DNA from 2 places in the Mesorhizobium sp. M0701 genome. Region 2 is predicted to be linked to the other one. Evidence: predicted binding sites of a transcription regulator. Region 2 holds the regulator's gene; the other holds the start of a gene.

Region 1 (6,408 bases), on a different contig from region 2:
TTACGCCATCAAGGTAGCGATCCGTCCAACACCCCTCATCCGACCGAGCTTCGCTCGGCCACCTTCTCCCACAAGGGGAGAAGGGAAGAGCAGCACGCCCGCCCCCTCAAGCCCGCCTCGACTGCAGCTCTCGACCGTTGAGCAGGCGCGCCTCGGCGCGGGTCCGCTGCCGGTCGTCGATGAAGGCGGCCTGGATCGAGACGGCGGCGCCCGGCAGGCCGTCGGCCCGGCAGGCCTTGCAGATCAGGCGCCCCGAAAGTGCGGCCAGCGGTGTCTCCGGCCTCACCCCATGCCGCTTGAGTTCGGCCGGTTTCCACCACCTGTTGCGGCCGCAATCGATGCACTCGACGGCAATCGAGACAACATCCGCGATCGTCGCTTCCCTGCCCGCTAATGCCATAGCCATCCCCATCATTGTTCCTGCTTTGTTCACATCATTATCGGTTTTCGGGGCGGAGTCGAGTCGGTTCCGCTTGCACCAACGTGAAAGTTTCACTTGTTCAGGTACTTGAGTTATGCTTCTATCTCGTGCAGCGCTGGAAATCGGCGCGAGCAACAGAACCGCGGCCGCTCCGTCGGCCGGCAAGCAAGGGAGTGACGATGGACCTCGCCCAGTTCGCCCAGGCCTGCGGTTATGCCGGCGACAGCCCGGCCATGCTTGCTGCCTTCGCAGCCATCCGCCAGGACGGCATCCGCACGGCGCGCCAGGGCCATGGCCAGCGCAAGTCGGCGATCGACCGGATGAAGCCGAGCCGCGCTTTGTTCCTGGCGGCGATCCGCCCGGCGCAGTCGGCCGAGGAGGCGATCGAGGACGCCGCCCGCTTCCTGTCGATGTTCCGCAACATGCCGCGCTGGCGACAGGAAAGGCGCACCGCCGACTTCGCCCGCGCCAGGCAGCAACGCCTCTTCGCCCGCTTCTTCCGCCGCTACGGCCATCGCCTCTGGGCGCTCGAGGCGGCGTAAGCCCGAGCGGAGCGCCCAGCCAGCCGATCAAAGCTGCTGGCTGCGAGCGAAAATGCGGCCGTAGCTGGCATCGTCGATCTCTGCGAAGTGGTGGGAGCGCAGGAAACGCTGCAGCCGGGGATTCGGTGTGGCGCATGTGGCGGCATGGACATTCCAACGGATCAGCTTGAATTGCCGATCGATGGCATAGGCCCGGACAAGCCTCCATAAGACGAGCAGGACGCCTTCGCCACCGCCGTCGATATGGGCAAAATTGACCAGAAGCGTGCCGCCATTGCGATTGAATTCGGCCAGGACGGTGGCGCTGCCCATGGCGAAGGAGATCGGCCGGCCGAAGGCCAGCAACGCATCCTGGTCCGCGCGCGACAGCGCCCTCAACGTCTCCAGGGAGACACCCTCGATTTCGATCCGCATTGAAGGGTTGACCCTCGCTAAGTTGCTCGCCTCGCCCATTGCCCTAGTCTGCTTGCCAGAAAGACAGCTGATAATCCTCCAGGTCTCTGGAGTCTGAAGCGAAAAACTCGACGACAAACCTTCGGTTCGCAAACTGCCATTGCAGTTTTGCCTCATAAATCTCCTTGAGAACCGAGCCGAGAAACACGAGTTTGTCGCGAGAGATGTCGGCGGCGCCGAAGGCGTGAATGTCGGCAATGTGCAGGTGGTTCATAACCGCTTCCACGGACTGTCGTGTGGCGTTGGGGTCTCGTTCAAAGCTTCGCAGGCCTTCCTCGCTAAACCCTTCCAACAAAACGTAGCGTTCGAACGTCACGAATTTCGGCCAGAAAATGGTGCTGTATCCCACAGCAAGCGCAAATCGGCCCTCGCACCCGACCCAGCTTTGTAGATCGATGCCGGACCCATTGTTCCAGGCTGCCAATTCAGCCTTCATGCTGGCTGGAACATCCATTTCGTAGCCTCCCGATCTCGCCTGTCATAGGTCTTTCAACGGCTGCTTTCCAGTAGACCGGCAAAGTTGCATCCCTTCACGCTTGTCGTCCCCAAATCCGCGCCGTATGTCTCCACGCGATGAGCGAGATCAAATTCCGTCGCGCGCAAGCGCCCGACCTGCCGGCAATTGTTGCAATGCTTGCCGACGACGTGCTCGGCGCGAACCGGGAAGACCCGTCCACGCCGCTCGCGCCATCCTACCTCGATGCCTTCAGCGCAATCGATACCGATCCCAACCAGTTGCTGGCCGTCGCCGTCAACGCCGGGCAAGTGGTCGGAACGCTGCAGCTCAGCTTCCTTCCAGGCATTTCGAGAAAAGGCGCCTGGCGCGGCCAGATCGAAGGCGTTCGCGTCGCCCGGCAATGGCGCTCTCGCGGCGTCGGCAAGCTGATGATCGAATGGGCGATTGAAACATGCCGTTCGCGCAATTGCAGCTTCGTCCAGCTCACCACGGACAAAGGTCGACGGGAGGCGCACGCTTTTTACGAGCGCCTCGGCTTCACCGCCAGTCATCTCGGCTACAAGATGGCGCTGTAGATCAGCATTTCATCGCATTCAGCGCCGACCGCTCATCTTCGCTACCTACTCTGGATGGAGCATTGACAAGCCGGCCTTTCGCCCTGCTCCATCCGCCCATGATTTACGACCGAACCTGGCTTGAGAAAACCTTTCGCGCAAAACCCCGGCAGAAGTTCCTGTTCTTCTGGGGCCATCAGCCGTCTAAGGACGGCCGCATAACCACGTCGTGCTTCAGCCAGTGGTGGCATGCGCCCTTTACCGTCGATGGCCTGAGCTATCCGACTGCCGAACACTGGATGATGGCCGAGAAGGCACGACTGTTCGGTGATGCTCCGACGGCAACACAAATCCTCAGGGCGGCGAGCCCCAAGCAGGCAAAGCAGCTTGGCCGCCAGGTGAGCGGCTTCGATGGCACCAAATGGGATGCAGACAAATATCGCATCGTGACTGAAGGGAGCTTTCAGAAGTTCCGTCAGAACGCGGCGCTGCGCGAATATCTGTTGTCGACGCATGACCGGGTGCTGGTCGAGGCGAGCCCTGTCGACCGGGTGTGGGGTATCGGCCTTGCGGCGGATGACGAGAGGGCGATAAACCCGCTGCTGTGGCGCGGCGAGAACCTGTTGGGATTCGCGCTGATGCAGGCCCGCGATCGGCTGTGCGGCTGAACATTGCCGTGCGCTCGTCAGCTGCGGCGGCCTCCGCGCTGCTTGACAATCCACCCATAATGTTCTCTTTATGTTCTCATAACAACTCGAGACAATGCGGCGTTCGAACCGCCGCGGGCGAATGGGCCGGATGGAAGCCAACATCCTCCACGCGGATCTGGATGCCTTCTATGCCTCGGTCGAACAATTGCTCGACCCGGCCTTGCGCGGCAAGCCGATTGCCGTCGGCGGCGGGGTAGTGCTTGCCGCATCCTATGAAGCCAAGGCGTTCGGCGTGCGCGGCGGTATGCCGGGACGGCGGGCGCGGGAACTCTGCCCGCAACTCATCTTCGTCGGCGGCCATTTCAAGGACTATCAGCGGCTGGGCGATGCGGCAATCAAGGTGCTCGGCGATTTCACGCCGGTGGTCGAGCGGATTTCGATCGACGAGGCCTTTGCCGACGTCGCCGGCTGCATCCATTTGTTCGGCTCGCCGGCCGAGATCGCCGGCAAGATCCGCCGCCGCGTGCGGGCCGAGGTCGGCCTGCCGATCTCGGTCGGCGTAGCCCGCACCAAGCATCTGGCCAAGATCGCCTCACAGGTCGCAAAACCGGACGGGCTGGTGGTGGTCGATCCGCGCCACGAGCTGGAGTTCCTGCACCACCTGCCGGTCGAGCTGATGTGGGGCGTCGGCCCGGTCACCAGGCAGCGGCTGGCCGGCATCGGCGTCAACACCATCGGCGAGCTGGCGAAGACCAATGGTGCGGCGCTTGAGCGCCTGCTCGGGCCGGCGGCGGGAGAGAAACTCAACGCGCTGGCGTGGAACCGCGACCCGCGCAGGCTCGAGACGCAGCGCCGGGCGCGCTCGGCGGGTGCGCAGTCGGCGCTTGGCCGAAAACCGGCCGAGGAGCAGGTCTTCCTGCCGGCTTTGCTGCATCTGGCCGACAGGGTCGCCACAAGATTGCGGGCGAAATCCCGGCCCGGCCGCACGGTGACGGTTCGCGTCCGCTTTGCCGATTTGCGCTCGGTGACGCGCTCGATCACGCTCGATCAGCCGATTTCGGCGACCGCCATGCTGGCCGAGATCGCCGAGGCGCTGGTGCGCAAGGTGCTCATCGACCATCCGCACGAAAAGACAATCTCGCTGCTGGCGATCGCCGTATCGCATCTGGAGCAGCATGCCGGCCTGCAACTGGAACTGCCGCTTGGGCTTGACGACGACCGCCGCCGCCCCGGCACCAGCAAGGGCGCGGCGCGCTGGACCGCGGACCGCGCCGTCGACAAGATCCGCGACCGCTTCGGCTGGGAGGCGGTCGGCTACGCCTCGGTCGCGCTCGGGCTACAGCGGTCGGTTCCCGACGCATTTCGGGAGCTGGCCGAGAAGGAATTGTGAGCCTCGATTACACTTTGGTTGCCAAGTCGCCGGAATGACGTTGAAGGCTGCGGACTTGTGAATTTATCTTCGGTCCAGTTGGTCGTGCACCGGTTTGGGTATCAGCCAGACAGGGTAGCACCCGCCCGCAAATGCTTCCGCACCTTCATTTCGAACGACAGGAGATCGGCATGGGACAGAACGCCGGATATTTCGCACTCATCGTTGCCGGACTGGTGACCAATGCAACGACGCTGGCCAAGCCGCTCAACCCAGACCGGGCGATTCCATCCCTGGGCGATATCAACTCGCCGCTGGCCAGCCCGCTATTCAAGCAGGTCAAGGCTGGGCCGCTGGAGATAAAGCTTGAGGAAACCACGCTTGCCGATGTCGAAAAAGCCTTCGGCGGAGCGATGCACGATGAAGGTGACGCCGGAGATTCACGCCACTGGCTTTGCTATGCCGGCCCCGACGCCGGCGGATCGCCGTCGATCTTCTGGTTCGTATCCGGCGAGATGGGTGGCTCCGACCACGGTGTCCTGTCCGTCGCCCTGCAGCCGAACCCGGAAGGCAAGGTGCCGGAAGGATGCGCCGGCGCGCCTGCCAGCCTGACAGCTATTGAACTCGATACGCCCGGCGTCGGAGCGCCGCTGAGCGACGTGGCCGCGAAATTTGGCGCCGCCAAGCCCGATCGTTACGGCCATTTCGGCTTCGCCGCCTCTTATCCTGCTTCGTCTCCCGACCAGAAGGACGCCACGGTCACGCAGACGCTCACCTACACAGCCGGGAACGGCAGGATAACCGGCGTGGCGGTGACGCAAGTCACCACCAACTAGGGTGTCCCCGCTCGGTTGGCGAATGGTTCACGTGTGAATGATCTGCCGCGCCCGAGCCAGGCGGCCTGGGTTGCTGGCCACCTCGTAATGCAGACTGGTTTGATGTGCCGCCCGGGCCCGCCCTCCTCCTGCAAATGCGACATTCGAGGCGGCCCTGGTCGTCAGACCAAAAGCGTTGCGCCGCCCCAAGCGATCAGGGCGGTGCCGGCCGCACGGCCAACCCACGGGCCGGCAGGAAACACCGGTTCGACGAGAACCCGCGAGGGTCCCGAAATGACCCAGAAGCGGGCGTTCGGCAGCGATCAGAGCAGCAACGATTTTGGCAGGACCGGAAATCTGCATGGAATGCTGCAATCATCATCATGTCCCGTCCAAGTTGTGGACAGTTCCTTCTCAAAGGCGCACTCTTAGCATGCGAAACGCGAGCTAGCGTTTCGTGCAACGCTTCACATGCTTGACTTGCGTCGGTGATTATCTGACCTACCCGGATACTTCCGGGTGGGCAGACCTCACATTGTGTCGCCTATCCGTGATCAGGCTACGGCCTAAGGCACGTTGCAGCCCGTTCCGGATCAACTGGGAGGTAAACAACATGCCTGATTTTCAGCGCAGAGAACTTCTTGTTCAAGGAAGCGCGGCTCTTGCCGCAATTGCTGCTCTCTATACCTCGCGCCGGGCTTACGCTTTTCCAACACGGCCGAACGAGGAAGTTATTCCATGGCTGGATCAGCCGACCGAAAATCCCGATCCGGCGGGTATCCAAAAGCAGCTTGTCTGGGAGGATTTGGATAGCTGGATAACGCCAAACGACAAGTTCTTCAGCATCTCGCATTTCAACCGACCAACGATCGACGAGAAGACATGGTCGATGGAGATCGGAGGCCTGGTTAAGAAACCCCTGGAGTTAACGCTCGCCGACATCAGGGCGCGACCGCGGCAGGAGGTCGTTTTCACAGTGGAATGCTCGGGCAACCATGGGTTTCCCTTTTTCACCGGCGGCATCGGCAATGCTCGCTGGGCAGGGACGCCGCTCGCCCCGATCCTCGAGGAAGCCGGCGTTCTGGAGAAGGGCATCGAGGTCGTCTTTTTCGGTACCGACACAGGCGAGATCCCGATACGCGACGTC
Region 2 (10,196 bases):
CGGGCATGGAACTCTCAGGCGGGCGAAGGAAGTGGGTTTGCGGACTTTCGCGCGTTGCGCGTTCATGTAGCATAGGAGGTCGAGGGCGCAAGGGGCAGACCCGATGGCTGTGCGAGGCCGTGGTACGGGCGAGGGCGAGGACGTTGGCAGCGGCGTCAGCGAACGCTTGCTGTTTGCCGCTCGCCCGCCTGTCCTGCCGGCACCGGCATTGCTACCTGCTCCGCGCTTCGATGCTCCGTCGCTGCCGGCCAGCGACCGAGCAGCGGTTCTCGTGCCCGCGGGCGAGCCCATCGTACGCCTGCCCAGGCGTTTCCGCCTCCCGTCACCGTCCCGTATCCGCAACAGCGTAACCACGGCAGCCGACCTGGAACTTGACCGCGGCATTGCCTTCCTGCTGGTGCCGGTGTTCCTCGCATGCGGGGTGGTCGTATATTTCGGGCTGTCGGTGGAGCCGGCCTTTCCACAGCCGATCGCAATCGCGCTCCTCGCGGCCCTTTGTGCCGTCGTCTCGCGGTCATGGCCCAGGACGCGCCTGTGCTTCATGGTGGCGCTGCTCTGCGCGCTTGGCGTACTTGCCGCCAAGTTCGAGACATGGCGTGTCGGAATGCATATGCTCGGCTCCGAAATCTCGACGCGGCTGACGGGTCGCGTCGTATCGTACGAGCCCATGGCAAGCGGCCGCATCAGGCTGACAATCGATGTGATCTCAACGGCCAGGCCGACACTGCGCTACATGCCGGAACGGGTCCGCGTTTCGGCGATGAAGATACCGGCTGAGCTGACCGCCGGTTCCGAGATCACCGGCTATGTGCGGCTGCTGCCGCCGACCGGCCCGGTGCGGCCCGACAGCTATGATTTCTCCTTCGACAGCTATTTCGCCGGTATCGGCGGCAGCGGCTTTTTTCTCGGCAATCCGAAAATCGTGTCGTCGGGCAGCATGCCGCTTGGCGCGCAGCTTTCTTCCGCGATCGAAGACGCGCGCGAATCCATCGCCGACCATATCCGCAGCCGCATCGGCGGTGCCGAGGGCGAGATTGCTGCTGCGCTGATCGTCGGCGTGCGCGCCGGCATTCCCGAGGAGATCAACGAAGCGATGCGGCGCACCGGCATCTACCACATCATCTCCATCTCGGGGCTGCATATGGCGTTGGTCGCCGGCACCATCATGGCGCTGCTGCGGGGTGCCTTTGCGCTGTTTCCCGATTTCTCATCGCGACGGCCGGTCAAGAAATATGCCGCGGCCGCCGCGCTTTTTTCGATTGCGGCCTACCTCGTCTTTTCCGGCATTGTCGTGGCGGCCGAACGCAGCTTCATCATGCTGGCGGTGATGCTTATCGCCGTGCTGTTCGACCGGGCCGCGCTCACCATGCGCAACCTGGCGATCTCGGCCATCGCGGTCATCCTGGTGTCGCCGCACGAGGTGGTCGGTCCGAGTTTCCAGATGTCCTTCGCCGCGACGGCGGCCCTTGTCGGCGCCTATGCAGGCTGGTCCGATTACCGCGCCGGCAGGGCCACCATGCCGCCGCCGCGGCTGTCGCCGCTACGCTTTGCCACTCGAAAGGTCCTGCTGGGCATGTGCGGTCTGGCGATGACCTCGATCATTGCAGGGAGCGCCACGGCGCTTTTCGCCATATGGCATTTCCAGCGCGTGGCGCCGCTCAGCCTGTTCGCCAATCTGGCCATCATGCCCATCGTGTCACTGGTCGTCATGCCCTTCGCCGTTCTCAGCGCGCTGGCGATGCCGTTCGGTGCGGATGGCCCTTTTCTCTATGTCATGGGCAAGGGGCTGACGGCGATGATCGCCCTGTCCGGGTGGATCTCGGAGCGCTCGCCGATCGATGCGGTCGGGCTGATTTCGCTGAGATCCGTCCTTCTGGTGACGATCGCCCTCGTCATTGCCAGCATGGCGACGACGTGGTTGCGGCTGGCGGCACTTCCTTTTGCGCTCGCCGGCTTGCTGACGACAACGCAGACACGCATACCCGACGTATTGGTCTCGGAGGACGCACGGCTGGTCGCGCTGCCGATCGGCAGCGGTGAACTCGCGGTCAACCGGGCACGCCCGAATGAGTTCACCATCGACAACTGGAAACGCGCGCTCACATCAGAGGCTATCGTCGCGCCGGAAACACCTGGAAAGAACGACCCGCAATTCGACATTGCCGATCCGGCCGACCTACCGCCGGGCATGCCGTTCATTTGCACGGACGGCCTCTGCCTTGCCAGGCATCCATCCGGCGCGATCATCGCGCAAGCCAAGGACCGCGATACTGCGCGGCCAGCCTGCGCCTTTGCCAGCTTGATCGTCATCGACGACGCCACCGCCCATAACCCCTGCTACTACGACCGGCTGGTCCTCGTCGTCACCAAACGGCAACTGGCGCGCGCGGGAAGTGCCGCCGTCTATTTCGATCCACAAGCGGCAACACGCGCCGAGATCCGCTTCGCCGTCGAAAAATCATACCGGCCCTGGCACGTGCAGCGGAAATTTTCACGCGCGGCACGGGGCCTGCCGCCATACCGCCGGGCCGACAACCCCAAAGCCGGCGCCAAGGGCGGAGCTCAGTAGCGGCGGATCAGTCCGACGAGCTTGCCCTGCACCTTGACCCTGTCTGGTCCGAAGATGCGCGTCTCGTAGGCCGGATTGGCGGCTTCCAGGGCGATCGAGGCGCCCTTGCGGCGGAACCGCTTCAGCGTCGCTTCCTCCTCGTCGACCAGTGCCACCACGATCTCACCGGGGCTCGCCGTATCGGCATTGCGGATGATCACCGTGTCGCCGTCGAAAATGCCGGCCTCGATCATCGAATCGCCTTTGACCTCAAGCGCATAATGCTCGCCGCCCATGATCATATCCGGCGGCACCGAAATCGAATGCGTCTGGTGCTGGATGGCGTCGATCGGCACACCGGCAGCGATGCGGCCCATCACCGGGATCGAAACGGCGGCGACGACATCGTCGTCATTTCCGGCTGCGGGCACGCGCGACGATGTCGGCTTGCCTTGCCGAGGGGCGCCTTGCCCAAGACTGCCCTGGATGACACTCGGCGAGAACTTGCGTGCCGCATTGAGGCCGGGGGCGATCGAGTCAGGCAGGCGTAGCACCTCCAGCGCACGGGCCCGGTTGGGCAAACGGCGAATGAAGCCGCGCTCCTCCAGCGCCGTAATCAGCCGGTGGATTCCGGATTTGGAAGCCAGGTCGAGCGCTTCCTTCATCTCGTCGAATGAAGGCGGGATACCGCTTTCCTTCAACCTTTCGTGGATGAACATAAGCAGTTCGTGTTGTTTGCGTGTCAGCATAGCGACCCCCAACAGAATCAGAAAAACAAACCCAGAACAAACACTATCTGTTCCAGTTGTGTTCCGCAACTGTTTAAAGTTTAATGAATGCGTTAAGGCTCGGGAAACAAACGACGTCCCCTACCGGCGTACCGCATTTTCACCGCCGCGAGCCTCATCGCCTTGATTCTGCTTTCGTTTGCGCCCTTCTGGCCTCCTAGAAGGCGGCACTGGCATCGGCCGTCGGTCGGCAAAAGGCACGGAATTGAACCCGTATCGACTGTGCGGTTTGGTCAATGCACCGTGAACGAAACGAACTCAAAACGCCAACCTCGGGTTAAGTCCCGGTTTCCACCGCCTGGTCAGGCTGCTTCTCGCCGGTGGAGCCTTGCTGCGCGCAACCAAGTAATGGAAGAACAGTCGATGCGTGTCCGGCGTTGCGTTGGATCTTGGGGGAGCAGACAAATCATGACAGGAATTCCCGATCTCGTGGCCATAAAGGCGATGGATGCCGCGGATCCGCTGCGCGCGATGCGCGACCGCTTTGTGTTGCCGCAAGGAGTGATCTATCTCGACGGCAATTCGCTAGGAGCTGCTTCACGTGCCGCTTTCGATGAACTGCACAAGGCCGCGACCGAAGAATGGTCGCATGATCTCATCCGCGCATGGAACACGGCCGGCTGGTTCAACATGCCGCTTGAACTTGGCGACCAGCTCGGGCGCCTGATCGGGGCCGCGGCCGGCCAGACAGTGGTCTGCGACACGACATCGGTCAATATCTACAAGCTGCTGCACGCCGCCATGGCCATGCGACCGGAGCGGCAGGTCATCGTCGCCGAGGGCGATAGTTTTCCGACGGACCTCTACATGGCCGAGGGTGTGGTTTCGACGCGAAAAGATACGCTGCTGCGCCTCTCGGGAGTCGACGCGCCGACCATCGAAGAGCTGATCGACGAACGCACCGCTGTGGTGCTGGTCAACCACGTCAACTATAAGTCGGGCGAACTGCGCGACATGCCGGCGCTGACGCGCAGGGCTCAGGAAGCCGGGGCGATGATCGTCTGGGATCTCTGCCACACCGCCGGCGCGATGCCAGTCGAACTCGACAAGGCAAACGCCGATTTTGCCGTTGGCTGCACCTACAAATATCTGAATGGCGGCCCGGGCGCGCCTGCCTTCATCTATGCGGCTGAGCGGCATCTTTCCGACATCCAGCAGCCGCTCACCGGCTGGTGGGGCCATGCACGGCCCTTCGCCTTCGAGCCAGGCTATGCGGCCGGCACCGGCATCCGCCGGTTTCTGTGCGGCACGCAGCCGGTCCTGTCGATGCGCACGCTGAAGGGCGCGCTCGACATCTGGAACGATGTCGACATGACGGCGGTGCGCAAGAAGAGCATCGCGCTGGCGGATCTGTTCATCGAGCTTGTCGAGGCAAAGTGCGGCACTTACGGGCTCACGCTCGAAAGCACGCGCGATGGGGAAAAACGCGGCAGCCAGATTTCATTCATGCATGAGCATGGCTACCAGGTCATGCGCGCGCTGATCGAACGTGGCGTGATCGGCGATTTTCGCGCGCCATCGACCATGCGCTTCGGCTTCACCCCGCTCTATGTCGGCTATGCCGATGTCTGGCAGGCCGTCAAAGTGCTTGAGGACATCCTGCACACCGGTGCGTGGAAGGATGCGCGCTTCGCCATCAAAGCAGCTGTCACTTGAGATTGATGCGAGAGCTGGAATCGTGAGGCTGGCGACGACGCGCCGCGCGATGCTTACGGCTACGCTGCAGGGCCATATGCCAGGGAGGAGGGCGCAGGGTGTTCGAACGTCACATTGCCGATTGGGACAACGCCTATGCCAACGGCGCCAACATAGCCGGCAGCGATCGCTGGCCGGCGGCCTGGATCGAGCCCGCGCGGGTTTTCCGCGACGTGCTTTCGACCGAGGGCAGGGCGCGGCTCGACATGGCCTATGGCGACAATCCACGCAACCGGCTCGATCTTTTCCTGCCGGCCATCAAGCCTAAGGGACTCGTGGTGTTCGTTCATGGCGGCTACTGGATGGAATTCGACAAGAATTTCTGGTCGCATCTTGCCGCTGGCCCTGTTGATCGCGGCTATGCGGTGGCGATGCCGTCCTACACGCTCTGTCCGCAGATACGCATTGGCGGCATCGTCAAGGAGGTCGGCGCGGCGATCGGCAAGGCGGCGGCGACGGTTGCAGGGCCGCTGATGCTGACCGGGCACTCGGCCGGCGGCCATCTTGTTAGCCGGATGGTTACGGCGACGACGCCGCTGGCGACCGAAGTGGTCCGGCGCGTTCGTCATGTGGTGTCGATCTCGGGGGTGCACGATTTGCGCCCGATCATGCGCACCGGCATGAACGAGACGCTGGCGATCGATGAGGCCGAGGCGCAGGCCGAAAGTCCGGTGCTGCTGCGCCCGATGGACAAGGCCCGCCTGACCTGCTGGGCCGGCGGCGGCGAGCGCGCCGAATTCCTGCGTCAGAGCGCGTTGCTGGCCAACATCTGGATCGGCCTGGGTTCCGCGACCAGCTCGGTGGTCGAACCTGACCGGCATCATTTCAACATCATCGACGGTTTGGCCGATCCAGACCATCCGCTGACCCGGACCTTGATTTCGGAGTGAGGCAGGTTCAGCGTAGCATCAGCACGTCGCAGGGGGAGCCCGCCGCCGCGGCAGGCGCGAACGGCGCGCGAACGATCAGCCCGTTGGCATCGGCCAGCATTTTCAGCATCGAGGAGTCCTGGATGCCGAACGGCGTCGCCACGGGCGTACCGGCGTCATCTATGACAACAGCCCGCACATAATCTTGCCTGAGATCATTGGCCGGCATGGCGGCACCGAGCCGTGCCCGACGTATATCCTGCTGAAAGGCGCGGCCGCCGAGCCGCGCCAGCAGCGGCTTCAGGAAGAGCTGAGTGCAGACCAGGCTTGCCACCGGATTGCCGGGCAGGCCGATGCAGCGAATGTCTCCCAGCCGCCCGAACATCAGTGGCTTGCCCGGCCGCATGGCGATCTTCCAGAAATCGAGCGTCATGCCTTGCCCGGTCAGCACCTCATGGACGAAGTCGTGGTCACCGACCGAGGCACCGCCCAGCGTGACGATGACGTTCGCGCCAGCCTTCACGGCCTTTTCAACCAGCGCAGCGATCGCCTCCCTGCGGTCCGGCGCGATGCCAAGGTCGAGCGCGCGCGCACCGACCGACTGTGCGGCAGCGGCGACACCATAGGCATTGGAGGAGATGATCTGGTCGGGGCCAAGATCGCTGCCCGGCGGCAGCAATTCGTCGCCGGTGGCGATGATGGCGACCAGCGGCCGTTTGACCACGCGCACCTCGGGGTGATTGGCCGATGCCGCCAGCGACAAGGCCGCCGGGTCGAGCAGGCGGCCTTTGGGCAGCAGGACATCGCCCTTGGCGAAATCGAGCCCGAGGCGGCGGATGTTGCGCCCCTGCACCGTCCGTTCCGTCACTTCGACGCTGCCGCCACCGAGATCGCGGACGTTCTCCTGGATGACGATAGTGTCGGCGCCTTCGGGAAGCGGCGCGCCGGTAAAGATGCGCACGGCCTGCCGCTGCTGCACCGTTCCGGCAAAGCCGCGTCCCGCCGGCGCCATGCCGACCACCGAAAGCCTTGCCGGTACGGACGCGATATCGGCCGCCCGCACGGCATAGCCGTCCATGGCGGAGGCGTTGAACGGCGGCTGGGTGCGGAGCGCCAGAACCGGCTCCGCCAGCACGCGGTCGGCGGCATCCAGCAGTGCGACGCGTTCGCCCGGCAGCGCTGCTGCGCCGTCCAGCAGGCGCTCGAGCGCCTCGGCAACTGGGACCAGCGCCATTATCGGCCTGCCTCGGTGGCCCCGTCTCCGGTGATCTTGTAGTCGCCGGATTTGCCGCCGGTCTTTTCAACCAGCCTTATGCCGGAGATGACCATGGCGCGGTCGACCGCCTTGGCCATGTCGTAGATGGTCAGGCAAGCGACCGAGACGGCACTCAGAGCCTCCATCTCAACGCCGGTCTTGCCGGTGACACGGGTCAATGCTGTCACCTTCAGGCCGGGCAGCGCGGCGTCCGCCTCGATATCGACAGATATCCTGGTCAGCAGCAGCGGATGGCAAAGCGGGATCAGTTCATGCGTCTTCTTGGCCGCCATGATGCCGGCAATGCGCGCGGTGCCCAGCACGTCGCCCTTCTTGGCGTCGCCGGCGAGGATCATGTCCAGCGTCTCGGGCCGCATCGCGACAAAGCCTTCTGCGACTGCCGTGCGCACCGTCACAGCCTTGTCGCCGACATCGACCATGTTGGCTTCGCCCTGCGCGCCAAGATGGGTGAGGGTGGCCGCCATCCTCAAACGGCCTCTGCCGGCGCCTTGCCCGTCAACAGCAGGCGCGTTGCCGCGGCCACGTCCTGCTGGCGCATCAGGCTCTCGCCGACCAGGAAAGTCGCAATGCCGCTCTGCTCCAGTCGGCGGCAATCGTCGTGCGAAAAGATACCGCTCTCGCTGACCAGATGGCGGTCGGCCGGCACCCTCGCTGCCAGCCGCTCCGAGGTCTGCAGGCTGGTTTCGAAGGTCCGGAGATTGCGGTTGTTGATTCCGATCAGCCGCGACGACAGCTGCAGCGCGCGTTCCATTTCAGCCTCGTCATGCACTTCGACCAGCGCGTCCATGCCGAGCCCGAACGCTGTCGCTTCGAGTTCTCTTGCCAATGCGTCGTCGACGCTGGCCATGATGATCAGGATGGCATCGGCGCCCCATGCCCGGGCCTCGTAGACCTGATAGGGGTCGAACAGGAAATCCTTGCGCAAGGCAGGCAGTTCGACGGCAGCGCGCGCAGTGGTGAGGAATTCGGGCGCGCCTTGGAAGGAGGGTGCGTCGGTCAGCACCGAAAGGCAGGCGGCACCGCCCTTCGCATAGGCCCTGGCCAGCGCCGGCGGATCAAAATCGGCGCGGATCAGGCCTTTGGATGGGCTAGCCTTCTTGATTTCGGCAATCAGCGCGAACCTGTCGGATTTGCGCTTTGCTTCAAGGGCGGAAAGAAAGCCGCGCGGCGCGTCGGCATCCGTCGCCCGTGCCTTGATCTCGGCCAATGACACGCGTGCCTTGGCCGCCGCGATCTCGTCGCGCTTGTAAGCCTCGATCTTGCGCAGGATGTCGGACATGGTTTTAACCGTTCGAAATCTCGATCAGCCTGTCGAGCACTTTCAGCGCGCGGCCGCTGTCGATGGCCTGCGCCGCCGTTACCATGCCGTCGGCGAGGGTCGTCGCTGTGCCGGCCACCACCAGCCCGGCGCCGGCATTCATCAGCACCGTATCGCGAAAGGCGCCGGCGGCGCCGCCCAGCATGTCGCGCAGTGCCTGGGCGTTGTGGGCGGCGTCGCCGCCGCGCAACTCGTCCTTGGTGTGCCGCTTCAGTCCGACGGCTTCCGGGGTCAGCGTAAAGCTGCGGATCTCGCCGCCGGCCAATTCGGCGACAAGTGTCTCGCCGGTGGTGGTGATCTCGTCATAGCCGTCGCCATGGACGATCCAGGCATGGTCGGCACCAAGTTCCTTCAACGTTTCTGCCACCGGCATGATCCATTCGGGCAGGAACACGCCGACCATCTGCCGTCTGACACTCGCCGGATTGGAAAGCGGGCCCAGCAGGTTGAAGATGGTGCGGGTTCCGAGCTCGACCCGGGTCGGGCCGACATGCTTCATCGCCGGGTGATGCGCCGGCGCGAACATGAAGCCAACGCCGGCCTCGTGGATGCAGCGGCCGATCGTCTCCGGAGGGATGTCGATCTTGACGCCCAATGCGATCAGCACATCGGCGGCGCCGGTCAGCGAGGACAGCCCGCGATTGCCGTGCTTGGCGACGGGCACGCCGCTGCCGGCGATGACGAAAGCGGATGCGGTCGAAATGTTGACGCTGTGCGAATTGTCGCCGCCGGTGCCGACAATGTCGATGGCACCCTCGGGAGCTTCGACACGCAGCATCTTGGCGCGCATGGTGGCGACGGCGCCGGCGATCTCGCTGACGGTCTCACCGCGCACGCGCAATGCCATCAGGAAGCCGCCGATCTGGCCGGGGGTAGCATCGCCGGACATGATGATGTCGAAGGCCTCGCGCGCCTCCTCGAAGGAAAGAGCGCTGCCGGCGGCGACCTTGGCGATGTGGATCTTCAGCGCGCTCATCTGGCCAGGGCTTGGGTTACGGCCGCCTGATCGATGCGGACGTCATATTGCGTCTGCAACTGCGCCACCAACTGGTCGAGCAGGTCGTCGGACATGCCGGAGGTGAAAGACTTCTGTGCGTCCTCGGGTACAGAGCTGGCATCGGCCCCGGCAGGCTCGAACACCTCGGCAACCTTGAACAGGATCTGTCCGTCGCCCGTAGGTGAGGGGATCAGCCCGGTGCCGCCTTCGCCGACGCCGAACATCGCGGCGGCGCCTTCCTTGCCGAAATCGACGTCGTCCGCATCGCGCTTGACGCCGCGCTTGGTCTGCTTTTCGAGCTTGAGCTCACCGGCGATCACCTCAAGCGAGGCGCCAGCCTTGAGACGCTTCTCGAGCTCCTGTGCTTTTGCGGTGAGCCGTTTGGTGGTCTCCGCCGCGGTCCAGTCGGCCACGACCTTCTGGTGGACTTCGTCCAATGTGCGGTCGCGGGCAGGCGTGATCGCGCTCACGTCATAGAAGACGAAGCCGTTATCGGCGGTGGTGAGGCCTTCATTGTCGGTTCCGGGTTCGGATTCGAACACCGCCTTGATGAGTGCCGGCGATTCCGGCAGGTCTTTGACGATGCTTCCATCCGGCCGTTGGCCGGTGCGGTCGATGGCATCGATGGTGACGACCTTCAGCTTCAATTTGGCGGCTGCCTCGGCGAGCGAACTGCCCGAGGCGCGCGTATCCTCGTAATTGTCG

The links. Region 2 encodes LexA, which represses DNA repair genes until DNA is damaged. Its sites were predicted from a motif close to TGTTCNNNNTGTGTTCNG; they were not measured.
Region 1: the regulator LexA is predicted to act here: its motif matches at 3,156-3,173, upstream of dinB (DNA polymerase IV).

The regions. Positions count from the first base shown of each region.
Region 1 is NZ_JAMYPO010000003.1:263,577-269,984, reverse strand. Features, by position in the region: gene NKI24_RS05215 (hypothetical protein) at 107-406, opposite strand; gene NKI24_RS05210 (hypothetical protein) at 601-963, shown strand; gene NKI24_RS05205 (hypothetical protein) at 991-1,377, opposite strand; gene NKI24_RS05200 (hypothetical protein) at 1,421-1,870, opposite strand; gene NKI24_RS05195 (GNAT family N-acetyltransferase) at 1,990-2,448, shown strand; gene ybiA (riboflavin biosynthesis intermediates N-glycosidase) at 2,547-3,095, shown strand; gene dinB (DNA polymerase IV) at 3,226-4,467, shown strand; gene NKI24_RS05180 (hypothetical protein) at 4,638-5,282, shown strand; gene NKI24_RS05175 (sulfite oxidase) at 5,875-6,408, shown strand, end outside.
Region 2 is NZ_JAMYPO010000005.1:128,239-138,434, forward strand. Features, by position in the region: gene gltX (glutamate--tRNA ligase) at 1-7, opposite strand, end outside; gene NKI24_RS07225 (ComEC/Rec2 family competence protein) at 104-2,569, shown strand; gene lexA (transcriptional repressor LexA) at 2,563-3,297, opposite strand; gene kynU (kynureninase) at 3,745-4,992, shown strand; gene NKI24_RS07240 (hormone-sensitive lipase) at 5,091-5,921, shown strand; gene NKI24_RS07245 (molybdopterin molybdotransferase MoeA) at 5,929-7,134, opposite strand; gene moaC (cyclic pyranopterin monophosphate synthase MoaC) at 7,134-7,640, opposite strand; gene trpC (indole-3-glycerol phosphate synthase TrpC) at 7,643-8,455, opposite strand; gene trpD (anthranilate phosphoribosyltransferase) at 8,460-9,470, opposite strand; gene NKI24_RS07265 (SurA N-terminal domain-containing protein) at 9,467-10,196, opposite strand, start outside.